Regions from separate parts of the Plantibacter sp. CFBP 8798 genome, predicted to be linked through region 1. Evidence: predicted binding sites of a transcription regulator. Region 1 holds the regulator's gene; the other holds the start of a gene.
What was found. Region 1 encodes HrcA, which represses chaperone genes, less so after heat shock. Its sites were predicted from a motif close to TTNGCACTCGNNNNNNNCGAGTGCNAA; they were not measured.
Positions count from the first base shown of each region.

Region 2: the regulator HrcA is predicted to act here: its motif matches at 4,508-4,534, upstream of groES (co-chaperone GroES).

Region 1 covers NZ_JACYTS010000002.1:567,617-575,160, forward strand. The annotation lists gene IFU30_RS09675 (PhoH family protein) at 1-741, opposite strand, end outside; gene IFU30_RS09680 (HIT domain-containing protein) at 818-1,171, opposite strand; gene IFU30_RS09685 (16S rRNA (uracil(1498)-N(3))-methyltransferase) at 1,222-1,959, opposite strand; gene dnaJ (molecular chaperone DnaJ) at 1,961-3,082, opposite strand; gene hrcA (heat-inducible transcriptional repressor HrcA) at 3,137-4,159, opposite strand; gene IFU30_RS20375 (DUF4870 domain-containing protein) at 4,376-4,933, shown strand; gene hemW (radical SAM family heme chaperone HemW) at 5,003-6,229, opposite strand; gene IFU30_RS20880 (DUF1990 family protein) at 6,240-6,884, opposite strand; gene lepA (translation elongation factor 4) at 6,881-7,544, opposite strand, start outside.
Region 2 covers NZ_JACYTS010000001.1:1,388,955-1,396,498, reverse strand. The annotation lists gene IFU30_RS06610 (hypothetical protein) at 255-1,199, shown strand; gene IFU30_RS06605 (ABC transporter substrate-binding protein) at 1,536-2,813, opposite strand; gene rarD (EamA family transporter RarD) at 3,001-3,933, opposite strand; gene groES (co-chaperone GroES) at 4,135-4,431, opposite strand; gene IFU30_RS06590 (class I SAM-dependent methyltransferase) at 4,590-5,795, shown strand; gene IFU30_RS06585 (DUF4190 domain-containing protein) at 5,835-6,605, opposite strand; gene tsaD (tRNA (adenosine(37)-N6)-threonylcarbamoyltransferase complex transferase subunit TsaD) at 6,700-7,544, opposite strand, start outside.

The DNA of each region.
Region 1 (7,544 bases):
GCCGGTCACGACGATCTTGGACCCGAACCCGAGCCGGGTGAGGAACATCTTCATCTGCTCGGGCGTGGTGTTCTGCGCCTCGTCGAGGACGATGAACGAGTCGTTGAGGGTGCGGCCACGCATGTAGGCGAGCGGTGCGACCTCGATCGTGCCGGCCGCGAGCAGCTTCGGGACGATCTCGGGGTCCATCATCTCGTTGAGCGCGTCGTAGAGCGGACGCAGGTACGGATCGATCTTGTCCGTCAGCGTGCCCGGGAGGTACCCGAGTCGCTCGCCGGCCTCGACGGCCGGGCGCGTCAGGATGATCCGGTTGACCTCCTTGCGCTGCAGAGCCTGCACGGCCTTCGCCATCGCGAGGTAGGTCTTGCCGGTACCGGCCGGGCCGATACCGAACACGATCGTGTTCTCGTCGATCGCGTCGACGTACGCCCGCTGCCCGACGGTCTTCGCCTTGATCGTCTTCCCACGCGAGGTGAGGATGACCTGCCCGAGCACCTCCGACGGGGAGGCCGAGCCGTCCTGCCCGAGCATGCGGGCGGAGGTGCTGACCTCCGCCGGCCCCGGGTCGTGTCCTTCTCGGACCATGGTGATGAGTTCCTCTACGAGTCGTCTGGCGGCGTCGGCCTGCGGCGCCGGGCCGGTGATGGTGATCTCATTGCCGCGCACGTGCACCGAGACACCGGGGTGTTCGCGCTCGACGGTCGTCAGGAGGCGGTCCTGTGGGCCGAGGAGACGGACCATGGCGAGCCCGTCCACCAGGAGGACGTGCTCGACCTCCTCCGTCCGCGCAGCGACGGAGCGGTCGGGGTTCGAGGACTCAGGCTCCGCCAAGGGTGCCCTCCTGCAGGGAACCGCCGAGGACATGCGCGTGCACGTGGAAGACCGTCTGCCCGGCGGACTCGCCGGTGTTGAAGACGAGTCGGAACTCGCCACCCGTGTGCTCCTTCGCAAGCGACGACGCCACCTCGACCATCTCAGCGAGCAAGGAGGGGTCGCCAGCGGCCAACTCCACGACGTCGCGGTACTCGGCGGTCTTCGGGACGACGAGGAGGTGCACGGGCGCCTGCGGTGCGATGTCGGCGAACGCGATCACCCGATCGGTCTCGGCGAGGAGGGTCGTCGGGATCTCCCCCGACACGATGCGGCTGAATACCGACGGTGCTTCACTCATGTCCACCAGTCTAAGGTTCGTGGCGGCCTCATGCGCGGGCTGGTGGATCGTCACCACCGACCGAGCAGCAGGTTGAGCGCGGCGATCGCCGCCGGTCCTGCCGTCGAGGTGCGCAGGACGCCCGAGCCGATCCGGACCTCGACGGCGCCGGCCGCTTCGAGCCGTTCGCGCTCCGCCGGCGAGATGCCGCCCTCCGGACCGACGACGAGCACGAGTTCCTCGGCGAGCAGGGCCGACGGGTCGAGCTCCGAGAGAGCGAGTGCCGCGCTGGGTTCGAGCACGAGGACGGTCCGGCCGGCGACGATCGACGCGAGTCCGCGGGTGTCGACGACCTCGGCCACCTCGGGGACCCGTGCGCGGATCGACTGCTTCGACGCCTCCCGCACGATGAGCTGCCAGCGCGCACGGCCCTTGACCGCTTTGTCGCCCTGCCATCTCGAGATGCTGCGCTCGGCGCCCCACGGGACGATCCGGTCGACACCCAGCTCGGTCGCCGCCTGGATGGCGAGTTCGTCGCGATCACCCTTGGCCAGCGCCTGCACGAGGACGAGCCCGGGACGGTTCTCCGGATGCACCACGACCGATTCGACGCGGATCTCCAACTCCCCCGGCTCGCTGCGCACGACCGGTCCGGTCGCGATCAGGCCCCGGCCGTTGCCGATCGACGTCGTCTCGCCGACCCGCAGCCGACTCACGGCGACGGCGTGCTTCGCCTCGGGCCCGCGGAGGGTCACCGAGTCGCCGACACCGGTCGATTCGAGATCCTCACGGAGGTACAGCGAACTCATCTCAACCGACGCCGTGGAAGCGGTCGCGGATCTTCGCGAACAGGCCCTGCTGGAACTGCGCGAGCGCCGGAGCACCCTGGCGTCGTCCCGAGGCGAAGCTCTTGATCAGCTCGCGTTCGCGGTGGTCGAGTTTCGTCGGCGTGACGACCTGGACGCCGATCTTGAGGTCGCCCCGGCTGTTCCCGCGGAGACGGGTGACACCGCGGTCCTTGACCGTGATGACCTCGGAGCTCTGCACGCCCGGCCGCAGCTCGACCTCGACGTCGCCGTCGAGCGCGTGGACGGTGACCTGGCGGCCGAGGATGGCGTCGGTCATCGGGACTTCGAGCGTGCACAACAGGTCGTCGCCGTCGCGGCTGAAGACGTCGTGGTGCTTGACCTTCATCTCGAGGTAGAGGTCGCCGTTCGGGCCGCCGGCCGGGCCGACCTCGCCGCTCCCCGGCATCTGCAGACGCAGACCGGTGTCGACGCCGGCCGGGATGTCGACCGAGACGGTGCGGCGGGCACGGAGCCGACCCTGACCCTGGCAGGTGACGCACGGGGTCGCGATGATCGTGCCGTAGCCGCGGCAGGTGCCGCAGGGCGCCGACGTCATGACGTTGCCGAGCAGCGAGCGGACGGCCCGCTGGATGGAGCCGGTGCCGTGACAGATGTCGCAGGTCACCGGTGAGGTGCCGGGCTGGCAGCAGGAGCCGTTGCAGGTGCTGCAGAGCACGGCGGTGTCGACCTCGAGGTCGCGGTGGGTGCCGAAGATGACCTCGTCGAGGTCGAGCTCGACGCGCAACAGGGCGTCCTCCCCGCGTGCGCGACGGGACTTGGGTCCGCGCTGCTGGCCGCCACCGCCGAAGAAGGTGTCGAAGATGTCGCCGAAGCCGCCGAACCCGGCGTCGCCGCCACCGAACCCACCAGCCTGCGGACCGAGGTCGTACTGCTGGCGCTGCTTGGGGTCGCTCAGCACGTCGTAGGCGTGCGTGACCTCCTTGAACCGTTCCGAGGCGTCGGAACCCGGGTTCACGTCGGGGTGCAGTTCGCGTGCGAGGCGGCGGTACGCCTTCTTGATCTCTTCGGGCGTCGCCTCCTTGGCGACACCGAGTGCTGCGTAGTGGTCGGGGTAGTCAGCCACTGAGGGCCTTTCGTTCGAGGTGCGGAAGGTGTTGGGGGACGCGACGAGGATGCGTCACTCGGCGTCGAGGATGCGCGAGAGGTACCTGGCGACGGCGCGGACCGCAGCCATGTTGCTCGCGTAGTCCATTCTCGTGGGGCCGAGGACGCCGAGCCGGGCGATTTCGCCACCAGAGGAACGGTAGTTCCCGGCGAGGACACTCGTGGTCTCGAGGCCGAACGACGCGTTCTCCCGCCCGATGCTGGCGACCACGCCGTCGCGCTCGGACTCCATCTCGCCGAAGAGCCGGAGCAGCACGACCTGCTGCTCGATGGCGTCCAGGACCGGATAGATGCTGCCGGGGAAGTCGTCCTCGGTGCGGGCGAGGTTGGCGGCGCCGGCCATGACGAGGCGGTCCTGGCGCTGCGCCGAGAGTTGCTCGCGCACCGCGTCGACGATGCGGACGGCCGCCGCGCGATCGAGGTCGGCGATGTCGGCTGGGACGTCGCCGATCGCGTCGTGGGCGTCGAGGAGTGGACGGCCCGCGACCGCCTCGTTGCACAGCGAGCGGAGCCGCGAGATGAGATCGTCGTCGACCGGGCTCTCCGTCTCGATGAGCCGCTGCTCGACGCGGCCGTTGTCGAGGATGATGACCGCGAGCACTCGGTTCGAGGTGACGCTCACCAACTCGAGATGCCGGACGCGTGCCCGGGAGAACATCGGGTACTGGACGAGCGCGACCTGGTTCGTCAGCTGCGAGAGCAGCCGCACCGTGCGGTGCAGGACCTCGTCGAGGTCGCCGGACGCGCCGAGGAAGGTCTCGATCGCCGTCCGTTGGGCGTTGTTCAGCGGACGGCGGTCGGCCAGGTGGTCGACGAACATCCGGTAACCCTTGTCGGTGGGCACCCGGCCGGAAGAGGTGTGGGGAGCTGCGATGAGCTCTTCGTCCTCGAGCTGCGCCATGTCGTTGCGGATGGTGGCTGCGGAGACCCCGAAGGAGTGGCGGTCGACGATCGTCTTGGAACCGACGGGCTCGCGCGAGGCGACGTAGTCCTGCACGATGACGCGGAGCACTTCGAGACCGCGATCCGACACCATCTCGATCTCCTCCCGTCATCCACCTCGGAGCGCCGACCATCAGCACTCGAAGACCCTGACTGCCAATCATATCGTGGCCTCCGCGCGGCCGTCCCTTGCGCGGCCCCGTGCCGCGGGAATACCGTTGGCCGCAGGCGTGGGTCCCTGATGAGCAACACCTGGTGCGATACGCTCAGCTGGACCAATTGAATATCACTCTCCGTGAAAGGTGCGAAGATGTCCGATCCGAACGCTCAGCCGCCCGTCGACCCAGCGAAGGGCGGGTCGGTTCCGCCTGCAGGAGACGGCGCGACGCCCCCTCCCGCAGCTCCGCAGCAGCCGCCCGCAGGCGCCTACCCGCCCCCGCCCGCCGGTGGCTACGCGCCGCCGCCGCCCGCTGCCGGCTCCTACCCGCCGCCGCCCGCAGGCGCCCCGCAGTACCAGCAGCCGTACGCCGCCGCTCAGCCCATGAGCCCGTCGGACGAGAAGCTCTGGTCGACGCTCATCCACATCGGTGGGATCTTCTTCGGATTCATCCCGCCGCTGATCGGCTACCTGGTCCTCAAGGACCGCGGCCCGTTCATCAAGGCGCACACGCTCACCGCGCTGAACTTCCAGCTGACGATGCTGATCGCGCTCGTGGTCGGCTCGATCCTGACGATCGTCGTCGTGGGTCTGTTCATCATCATCGCCGTCTACGTCGTGGTGATCGTGTTCAGCATCATCGCCGCGATCAAGGCGAACAAGGGCGAGCTGTACAGCTACCCGCTCACGATCCAGTTCATCAAGGCCTGATCCGTCGAGCCGCACGAGAACAGCCCCGTCCGGTCCGCCGGGCGGGGCTGTTCTGCGCCTCGGGCAGGGTCAGTCGCCGACCAGACGGCGGACGACCGCGTCGGCGAGGAGCCGTCCGCGGCGCGTGAGCTCCAGCCGTCCGAGCAGGGCCTGCCGTGCGTCGACCAGTTCCTCGGCGATGAGCCCGGCGACGGCCGTGCGAGCCTCGGGGGCGAGCGTCCGGATCGGGATGCCGTCCCGCGTGCGGGTGAGCAGCAGGATGCGTTCGAGTTCCCGCGTCTCGTCGTCCAGGGTCTCCCGGCCGGCGGCCGGCGACTCCCCCGCCGCGATCCGCTGGGCGTACGCCGCCGGGTGCTTGACGTTCCACCAGCGCACCCCGCCGACGTGACTGTGCGAGCCCGGGCCGACACCCCACCAGTCCTCGCCGGTCCAGTAGGAGAGGTTGTGCCGGGAGCGGTGCGTGTCGTCCGTCGCCCAGTTGCTGACCTCGTACCAGCCGTAGCCGGCCTCGGTGAGGAGATCGTCGGCGAGCTCGTACATATCGGCCTGCAGGTCTTCGTCGGGGGTCCCCACCACGCCCGAGCGGATCTGGCGCGCGAGTTTCGTTCCGGGTTCGACGATGAGCGAATAAGCCGACACGTGGTCCGGAGCGCAGGCGATCGCCGTCTCGAGTGAGACGCGCCAGTCGGCCAGGGTCTCCCCCGGCGTCCCGTAGATGAGGTCCAGGCTGACGCCGAGGCCGGCCTCGCGAGCCCACTGCACGACGAGCGGCACCCGAGCCGGATCGTGCGTGCGCTCGAGGGTGGCGAGCACGCTCGGCACGGCGGACTGCATCCCGAAGGACACCCGGGTGAATCCGGCTTCGGCGAGCGTGCGGAGGTAGGTGGCGTCGACGGAGTCGGGGTTGGCCTCGGTCGTCACTTCAGCGCCGGGAGCGAGGTCGAAGTTGTCCGTCACGCCTCGGAGCATGCGGACCAGGTCGTCAGCGGGGAGGAGGGTCGGCGTCCCGCCACCGAAGAACACGGTCGAGACCGGACGATCGGGGACGGTCGATGACGCCAGGACGGACTTGCCGAAGCGGAGTTCCGCGACCGCCTCGTCGGCGTAGTCAGACTGCTTCGCGCCGCGGAGCTCGGTCGCCGTGTAGGTGTTGAAGTCGCAGTAGCCGCATCGGACCCGGCAGAACGGGACGTGCAGGTAGACCCCGAAGTTGCGTTCGTGGGCACCGACGGCCGCCGTCTCCGGGAGGAGTCCGTCGGACGGGGCCGGATCGGCGAGTGGGAGGGCGCTCGGCACGGTCCGTCGCTCAGACGCCGCGCGACGGCAGGAGTGCGCGGAGGTAGGCGTCGTTCATGGTCTTGCGGCGGCGCTTGGAGCCGACGAGCTTCGCTGCACCCTTCGTCGGGCGGAAGAACGAGCGCACGACGATCCAGACGGAGTCGTCCTCGCGCTGCTCGATCGTGAAGGACTGCTCGCCGCTCTCCGGATCGCCCTCCATCGTGCCGATGGCCAGGCTCACGTGACCCGGCTCCTCGGTGACGGAGATGACGCGATGCGGCCCGACGAGCGGTTCCCCGCCGACGGTGCCGGCGAAGACGACCGTCGTGCCCGGCGTGATGAACGGCGTGCCGTCCTCGGCGAAGCGTTGCTCCTCGTGCGTCTCGATGGGTTCCAGCGGCGTACCGTCCTCGGCGAAGGCGATGCCGCCGTACTGCACGCCCGTGCCGGGGTGCACCTCGGAGATCTCCACGCCACTCGAGCGATGCAGCCCCCAGGTGAGGAGGGCGCTGCTCGCGAGGGCGAACCGCTCCTCGCCGCTCCCGAGGCGGAACTCGTCCTCCGACGGCACGTAACCCTCCGGCGGGTACTGCAGGAGGTCGGTCCGCTGGGTGGCACCGACGGCCGCGTAGTCGACCGCCTCGTCCTCGAACGAACTGCGTCGTGCGTTCACTTCTTGTCCTTCGTCTCCACGTCCCCGGAGAGCGCTGCGATGAACGCTTCCTGAGGCACCTCGACCTTGCCGACCATCTTCATCCGCTTCTTGCCCTCCTTCTGCTTCTCGAGGAGCTTGCGCTTGCGGGTGATGTCACCGCCGTAGCACTTGGCCAGGACGTCCTTGCGCATGGCACGGACCGACTCGCGGGCGATGATCCGCGCACCGATGGCGGCCTGGATCGGCACCTCGAACTGCTGGCGCGGGATGAGCTTCTTCAGGCGCTCGGTCATGAGCACGCCGTAGGCGTACGCCTTCTCGCGGTGGACGATGGCGCTGAACGCGTCGACCTGGTCGCCCTGCAGCAGGATGTCGACCTTCACGAGATCGGCGGCCTGCTGACCGGAGGGCTCGTAGTCGAGCGACGCGTACCCCTGCGTGCGGCTCTTCAGGTGGTCGAAGAAGTCGAAGACGATCTCACCGAGCGGCATCGTGTACCGCAGCTCGACGCGGTCCTCGCCGAGGTACTCCATGCCGAGCAGCGCACCTCGACGGCTCTGGCAGAGCTCCATGATGGTGCCCACGTAGTCCTTGGGGGCGAGGATGCCCACCTTGACCATCGGCTCCGACACCTCGAGGATCTTGCCGGAGGGGAACTCGCTGGGGTTCGTGACGGTG
Region 2 (7,544 bases), on a different contig from region 1:
TGACGCGAGCGCGGTCCTGGCGCGTGAGCGCGGGTCTCCGGAGGCGCGCGCTCACGCGCTGGACCCGCGCTCACGCCGAATCCCCGCCCCCGCGGCACAGCGACCCGCGCTGAGACCTACGACCCGCGCTGGCGTCAGCGCACCGCGCTGGGCGCCGCTCCACCCTCGCTCCACCGGAGGCCGGATGGGAGTAGTTCTCCACATCGCTTCCACGACACGAGGTGACGGCGGAGGCGAACGGGCACGGTGAGGCGATGGAATCCTTCGATCTCAACCTGCTCCTCCGCCCGAACGGACTCCTCCTCGTCCGCGACGCACGTCGGGTCGGTGCCGAGCGCCTGGTGAGCGCCGCCCACCGCGACGGCGACCTGGTGCGTCTGCGGAAGGGCATCTACGTCCCTGAACCGATATGGAGTTCCCTGTCCCCCGATGACCGCTACCGGGTCCGGATCGATGCGGCGGCCGTCGCGCTCCGCAAGGACGCTCTGTTCAGCCACTACTCGGCGGCGCGGTTGTGGGGGCTTCCGATCGTGGGTCCATGGCCTCCCGAGGTGCACACGCTGACGAGCGGTGACCGCGGAGGGCGTTCGGCCCCCGGCATCATCCGTCACACGACGCAGGGCTCCGTCGCCCGACGGATGCGGTACGGGCTCGCGGTCACGGACCCGGCACGGACCGTCGTCGATCTCGCTCGGATCGCCCGCCTCGAGGACGCCGTCGCCGTCGCCGACGCTGCCCTCCGGCTCAAGCTCACCGACGAGACGGTGCTCCGCTCGCTCGCACGAGACCTGCCGGGCCGTCGGGGAGGACGGCAGGTGCGCTTTGCGATCGAATTCGCGGACCCCCTCGCCGCGAACGGTGGCGAATCGAAGATGCGGGTCGTGATCGCGCAGCTCGGTTTCGCCCTGCCGGTGCTCCAGCAGGCGTTCTCCGACGCGGACGGACCAGTCGGTGTGGTCGATGCGGTCTGGCCGGACGAGCGCATCATCCTCGAACTCGACGGCCGGCAGAAGTATGTGCGGGAGGAGTTCACGCAAGGACGGGACGTGGCCGACATCGTCCTGGCGGAGAAGCATCGGGAGGATCGGCTGCGCGCGCTCGGCTACACGGTCGTCCGCGCCACATGGGAGGACCTCGTCCATCCGAGCCGGCTCGCCGCGAAGCTCGAACGCGCGGGACTGCAACGCGCGTTCCGTTGACTCGGGCGCCCAACTGATCGCTGTCAGCGCGGTGCGCCGACGTGACCGCGCCGCACCCTCCGTCAGCGCGGTGCGCTGGCAGGCGACCCGTCGCCAGCGCGGTGCGTCGGCGTGAGCGCGCCCCGCTGTGCCGCATGGGCTCGGAATCGGCGTGAGCGCGACCCAGGCGCGTGGGCGCGGGTCTCTGGAGACCCGCGCCCACGCGCTGGACCCGCGCTCGCGTCAGCGCACCGCGCTGGCGCCACCACACACGGCACACCACACGCGGGGTGCATCGGGGGCCGGGCACGACGAAGGCCCCGGATCGCTCCGGGGCCTCGTCAGTCGCGTGGGCGACTAGTTGGTGCGGGTGTACTTGTTGTCGTCACCGTACTGGTAGATACCGATCGTCGCCTCGGTCGGGTCACCGTTCTCGTCGAACGTGATCGGACCGGAGTTGCCGTCGTAGTCGATCTTCTTGCCGTCGGCGATGGCCTTCGCACCCTCTTCGAAGGTGGTCACCTTCTCGCCCTTGTCCTTGCCACCGGACACGGACTGGAGCTGGGCCGCCATGTCGGCACCCTCGGTCGAACCGGCCTGCAGCGCCGCGAGGGCGAGCAGGATGACGGCGTCGTAGGATTCAGCCGCGTAGCTGTAGTCCTTCAGCGGCTCGCCGCCCTCGTCCTTCACGAACGCCTGGAGGCGGTCGGTGAAGTCACCGAGCTTCGCGGTGTCGAGACCGGGCAGCGTGCCCTTGGCGCCCGTCAGGGTGCCCGGAGCGAAGTCCGCGCTGTAGTCGGCGAGGTTGCCGTCGACGAAGTAGAGCTTGTCCGACGGGAAGCCGGCGAGACCGGGGACGATCGTCTTGGTCTCCTCGAACGCGATGATCGCGATCGCGTCGGGGTTCTCCGCCTTGACCGCGCTGATCTGCGCGTCGAACGAGGTGTCACCGGTGTTGTACGACTGCTCGGCGACCACTTCACCGCCGGCGCTCTCGAAGGCCTCCTTGGTGAACTTCGCGAGGCCGGTGCCGTACGAGTCGTTCAGGTAGATGATGCCGAGGGTGGCGTTGCCGTCCTCCGCGATCAGGTTCCCGAGGACCTCGCCCTGCAGCACGTCGGACGGCGCCGTCCGCCAGTAGAGACCGTTGTCGTCCCACGTCGTGAAGTCCGCGGAGGTGTTCGCCGGGGAGAACTGGATGACGCCTGCGCCGGTGACTTCGTCGATGAAGAGCTTCGACACACCCGAGGACGCTGCACCGATGATGGCCGTGACGCCCTCGGAGAGCAGACGGGGGACCTCGGTCGCGTACGCCTTGTTGTCGGAGTCACCCGAGTCGCCGAGCGTCAGGTCGATCTTGATGCCGAGGTCGGCGTCGTTGACCTCCTTGACCGCGAGACCGACACCGGCCTCCTCGGGCGGGCCGAGGAACGCGAGGTTACCGGTCTGCGGCAACGCCGTGCCGAGCTTCAGGGTCAGGTCGCCAGCAGGCTTGCTGCTGCTGCCGCTGTCGCCGCTACCACTTGAGGCGCAACCGCTCAGGACCAGCGCGCTGGCTCCGATCAGTGCGATGCCACCGAGAACGATGGAACGTGGGCGGGAGCGAGCGGCCGTGGCCTTCGAAAAGACGCTCATGGTACTCCTTGCTTGTCAGAAGAGTGGCAGCTCCAGGGGCTGCCGTTGAGTCAAGTTATCCGCTGCACGTGCGCTGGACAATGTCGTTGACGTTACAAGCGTGTAACACGACCAAATCGTTACCTCAGGAGGGCCTGTTTCGCGCTTTTCCTGCAGTGGTCGCGCGATCAGCGCTGGAATCCGCTGTTCAGACCCGCGTGGAGCGGCGCCGTTCGGCCCCGGCGGCCCGACGACCCCGCGTTGAGGCGACGAGCATGTCGACGGTGAGGATCGCGAGCGCCAGCCACACGAGACCGAAGCCCAACCAGCGCTCCGGCGGCATCGCCTCGTGCAGGACGGCGACACCGACGACGAACTGGATGATCGGTGCGAAGTACTGGATGAAACCCATCCAGGTGAGCGGGAGGCGGCGGGCAGCCGCCGCGAACAGCAGGAGCGGGACGGCGGTGATGACGCCGGCGCCGACGAGCAGCAGGGCGTGCCCGACGCCCGCGGTGCCGATGGTCAGCCCACCGGTCACGCCGACAGCGATGAGCTGGGCGATCGCGACCGGCATCAGCCACACGGTCTCGAGCGTCAACCCGGACACGGCGTCGACCGAGCCGCCCACCAATTTCTTGATGTAGCCGTAGAGGCCGAATGAGAAGGCCAGGATGAGGGCGATCCAGGGGACGCTGCCGTGCCCGATCGCGAGGACGAGGACCGCGATCACGCTCACGACCACCGCAGCCCATTGGGCTGGACGCAGCCGCTCGCGGAGGAAGAAGACGCCGAGGAAGACGGTCACGATCGGGTTGATGAAGTACCCGAGCGACGCCTCGACCACTTGGCCGTTGAGCGCACCGTAGACGTACGTCTGCCAGTTGACGTAGATGAGCGCTCCGGCGAGGCCCATCGTCAGGACGATGCGGCGCTGGCGGAGGATGCCGAACAGTCGACGCCAGGAACGGGTCGCCAGGATGAGGACGGCGCAGAAGACGAGGGAGAACAGGATCCGCCACGCCACGACCTCGAAGGCGCCGGCCGGTGCGAGGGCGATGAAGTAGAGCGGGAGCGCTCCCCAGAGGCAGTAGGCGGCGACCGCCGAGAGCAGTCCGGACCGGCTCCCCTGCTGGGGCACGGCGACGCTCGCACGTCGATCCCCTCCCCCGTCGACGGTGACGGGGTGGATGTCGACGTCGGCTGGATCGCTGGGGTTCTGCACTGGTCCAGGCTAGACCCGCGACTCCCCGCGACACCCTCCGGAAACGGACACAGCCCGAACGGCGAATGCCATTCGGGCTGTTGAGCGGCTTGAGCCGCCGGATCCGTGCGCTGGTGACTAGCGGACGACGACTGCGAGGACGTCGCGCGCGGACAGGACGAGGTAGTCCTCACCGGCGTACTTGACCTCGGTGCCACCGTACTTGGAGTAGATCACCTTGTCGCCGACGGCGACGTCGAGCGGCACGCGGTTGCCGTTGTCGTCGATGCGACCGGGTCCGACCGCCACGACCTCGCCCTCCTGGGGCTTCTCCTTGGCGGTGTCGGGGATGACCAGACCGGAAGCGGTGGTCTGCTCTGCCTCGACCTGCTTGATGACGATGCGATCCTCGAGCGGCTTGATGGAGACCGACACGGTTGACCTCTTTCTTGAAACGAAGACGTGGTTAGCACTCACACTGCGAGAGTGCTGATTCCAGTGTAGGCATGTTCTGGCACTCATGCAATGCGAGTGCCAATCAGCGACTGCTACCGTTGCCGGATGCATCCAGCTCCGCCCGAGGCCCGCTGACCATGGACCGTTCGGAACTCGTCGAACTCCTCACGGCCGACGGCCTCAGGCTCCTCGACTCCCTCCCCCCTTACCCGACGAAGGACGAGGCCGTCCGCCTGGTCGGGCGCCTGCGCAAGGAGGGCCACTCCCCCGAGCTGGTCGCGGCGGTCCTCACGCAGTCGCGATTGAGGCAGAAGGCTGTCGGCAAGTTCGGACCGTTCGCCGGCCGCATGCTGTTCACCGAGGCCGGGCTCGAACAGGCCACACGCCTTCCCGTCGCCGCGCTGCACGCCGGGCGGTTCGCCCGGGCCGGCCTCACGCGCATCGCCGACCTCGGCAGCGGCATCGGCGCCGACTCGATGGCCATGGCCTCGCTCGACCTGGAGGTCACGGCGGTCGACATCGACGAGGTCACCGCGGCCATCGCCAGCTACAACCTCGCTCCGTTCCCCACGGCGACCGTGCGGAACGCCGCCGCCGAAGACGTCTCCCTCGACGACTTCGACGCGGTCTGGTTCGATCCCGCGCGGCGCACCGCAGGACACGCCGACACCGCGCGGCTGTCGAGTGCCGCCGACTACACCCCGTCCCTCGACCTGGTCTTCGGTGCGGCGACCCGCCTTCCCACAGGCGTCAAGCTCGGGCCCGGATTCGACCGCTCCCTCATCCCCGACGACGCCGAGGCGCAGTGGGTGTCGGTCGACGGACAGCTCGTCGAGATGGCGCTCTGGTTCGGCCCGCTGGCCCGTCCGGATGTCCGACGGTCCGCGCTCCTCCTCGCGGACGGCGTCCACCACGAGTTGCGCGCCGAGGCCGACGCCGACGACGCCCCGGTGCGGGAGCTCGGCGACTACGTGCACGAACCCGACGGATCCGTGATCCGGGCCCGACTCATCGGCGACCTCGCCATCCGGTTGGAGGCCGGCATGCTCGGCCAGGGCATCGCCTACCTGACCTCCGACACCGCGACGAGCTCGCCGTTCGCCACGACCTTCCGGGTGCTCGAACGGCTGCCGATGGACGAGAAGGTCCTCAAGCGCACGATGCGTGATCGCGGGATCGGCGTCCTCGAGATCAAGAAACGGGGCGTCGACGTCGACCCCGCGGCGTTCCGGAAGCGCCTCTCGCTCAAGGGCGACGGCTCGGCGACAATCATCCTCACGAGGATCGCCGGCAAACACAGTGCGCTGCTCGTCGAACGGGTGACGCCGGCCACCGACGCCTGACCCGACGGCCTCCGCCGGGCCGCAGCGCCCCGAGGAGGATCAGGTCGAGACGTACCCGATGATCACGACGACGCTGTAGACGAGCCAGCCGACCGAGCAGGCGAGGCCGACGAACCCGGTCACGAGGCCGGTGAGGGCGCGACCTCGGCCCTGCGGCTCGCGACGCCTGGCTCCGAACCCGAGCACGATCGCGGCGATCGACAGGGGAAAGCCCCAACCGACGAAGACCGACACGACGAGCCCGACGACACCGGTGATGAGCGACCAGGTGCTCCGCGAGGTCCCGGTCGACGCGGCAGGGGTCTGCGTCTGCGACTGCTGGTACGCGGCGTAGCCACCCTGGCTCGGCGCCTGGTAGACCGCCGTCGGCACCGTCTGGAGATAGGTCGCGTGATCGCCCTGCCAACCCGCCGGAGGGGCCGAGGGGGATGAGCCCTGCTGGGCAGGGCGCGTCGGTGGCGTGACGGGCGCGCCGGCGCCGCGCTGCCAATCCGTGGGCGGCGGGGAGGCCTGACCCAGAGGCTGGTACGGCTGTTGGGCCTGGGCCTGAGGCTGGTACGGCTGCTGCTGGGCCTGGGGCTGAGGCTGATACGGCTGCTGCTGGCCCTGCGGCGCGACGCCGGCCTGCTGGGAGGGCTGTGGCGGCTGGTACGGCGACCAGGGCTGCTGCGGCTGCTGGGGCTGGGGCTGCTGCCCCCACGGCTGCTGCGGCTGCCCGTTCGGCTGCTCGGCCTGCGGCGGGCGCGACTGCCCGTCCACCGCACCGTCCTGGTGCTGAGGTCGTCCGTCGGGGTGCTCGTGCTGATCCATCGCCGCTCCTTCGATCCGTGACCGGGTACCGGCCCATCCTATGCGCCGACGTCTGCGCACCCGGTCGACGGCCGCGAGACGGCTCGTCGAGCGGTCAGTGCACCTGGATCTCGGTGACCGGCAGGGTCGAGTCGGCGCCGAAGTCGAGCGAGGACGGCTCGTGTCCGGCGGAGATGAGCTGCGCGGCGAGCGCGGCGATCATCGCGCCGTTGTCGGTGCACAGCTGCAACGGCGGGATGCGGAGTTCGATCCCGGCCGAGGCGGTGCGTTCGGCTGCCACCTCGCGGAGCCGTGCGTTCGCGATGACACCGCCCCCCAGCAGCAGGCGGGGCACACCGAGCTCGGTGCACGCCTTGACCGCCTTCGAGACGAGCACGTCGACGACGGCCTCGCGGAAGCTGGCGGCGACGTCCGCGACGGGGACCGGCTCCCCCGCGTCCTGCTTCGCCTCGACCCAGCGCGCCACGGCCGTCTTCAGGCCGGAGAAGGAGAAGTCGTAGCGATGCCGCTCCATGTCCTTCGGCAGGCTGAGTCCGCGGGGGAAGCGGATCGCCTTCGGGTCGCCGCCGACGGCCGCCCGGTCGATCTGCGGCCCGCCCGGGTACGGCAGACCCAGGATGCGCGCGACCTTGTCGAAGGCCTCGCCCGCCGCGTCGTCGATGGTCTCGCCGAGCAGTTCGACATCCGACACGAGGTCCCGCACGAGGAGCAGCGAGGTGTGCCCGCCGGACACGAGCAGGGCGATCGTCGGGTACTCGATCGTCCCGTCTTCGGAGTCGAGGACGTCCGCGCCGACGTGACCGACGAGGTGGTTCACGGCGTACAGCGGTTTACCGAGGGACACGGCGAGCGCCTTCGCTGCGCCGACGCCGACCATGAGTGCGCCGGACAGGCCGGGGCCACTCGTCACCGCGACGGCGTCGAGGTCGGCCAACGCGA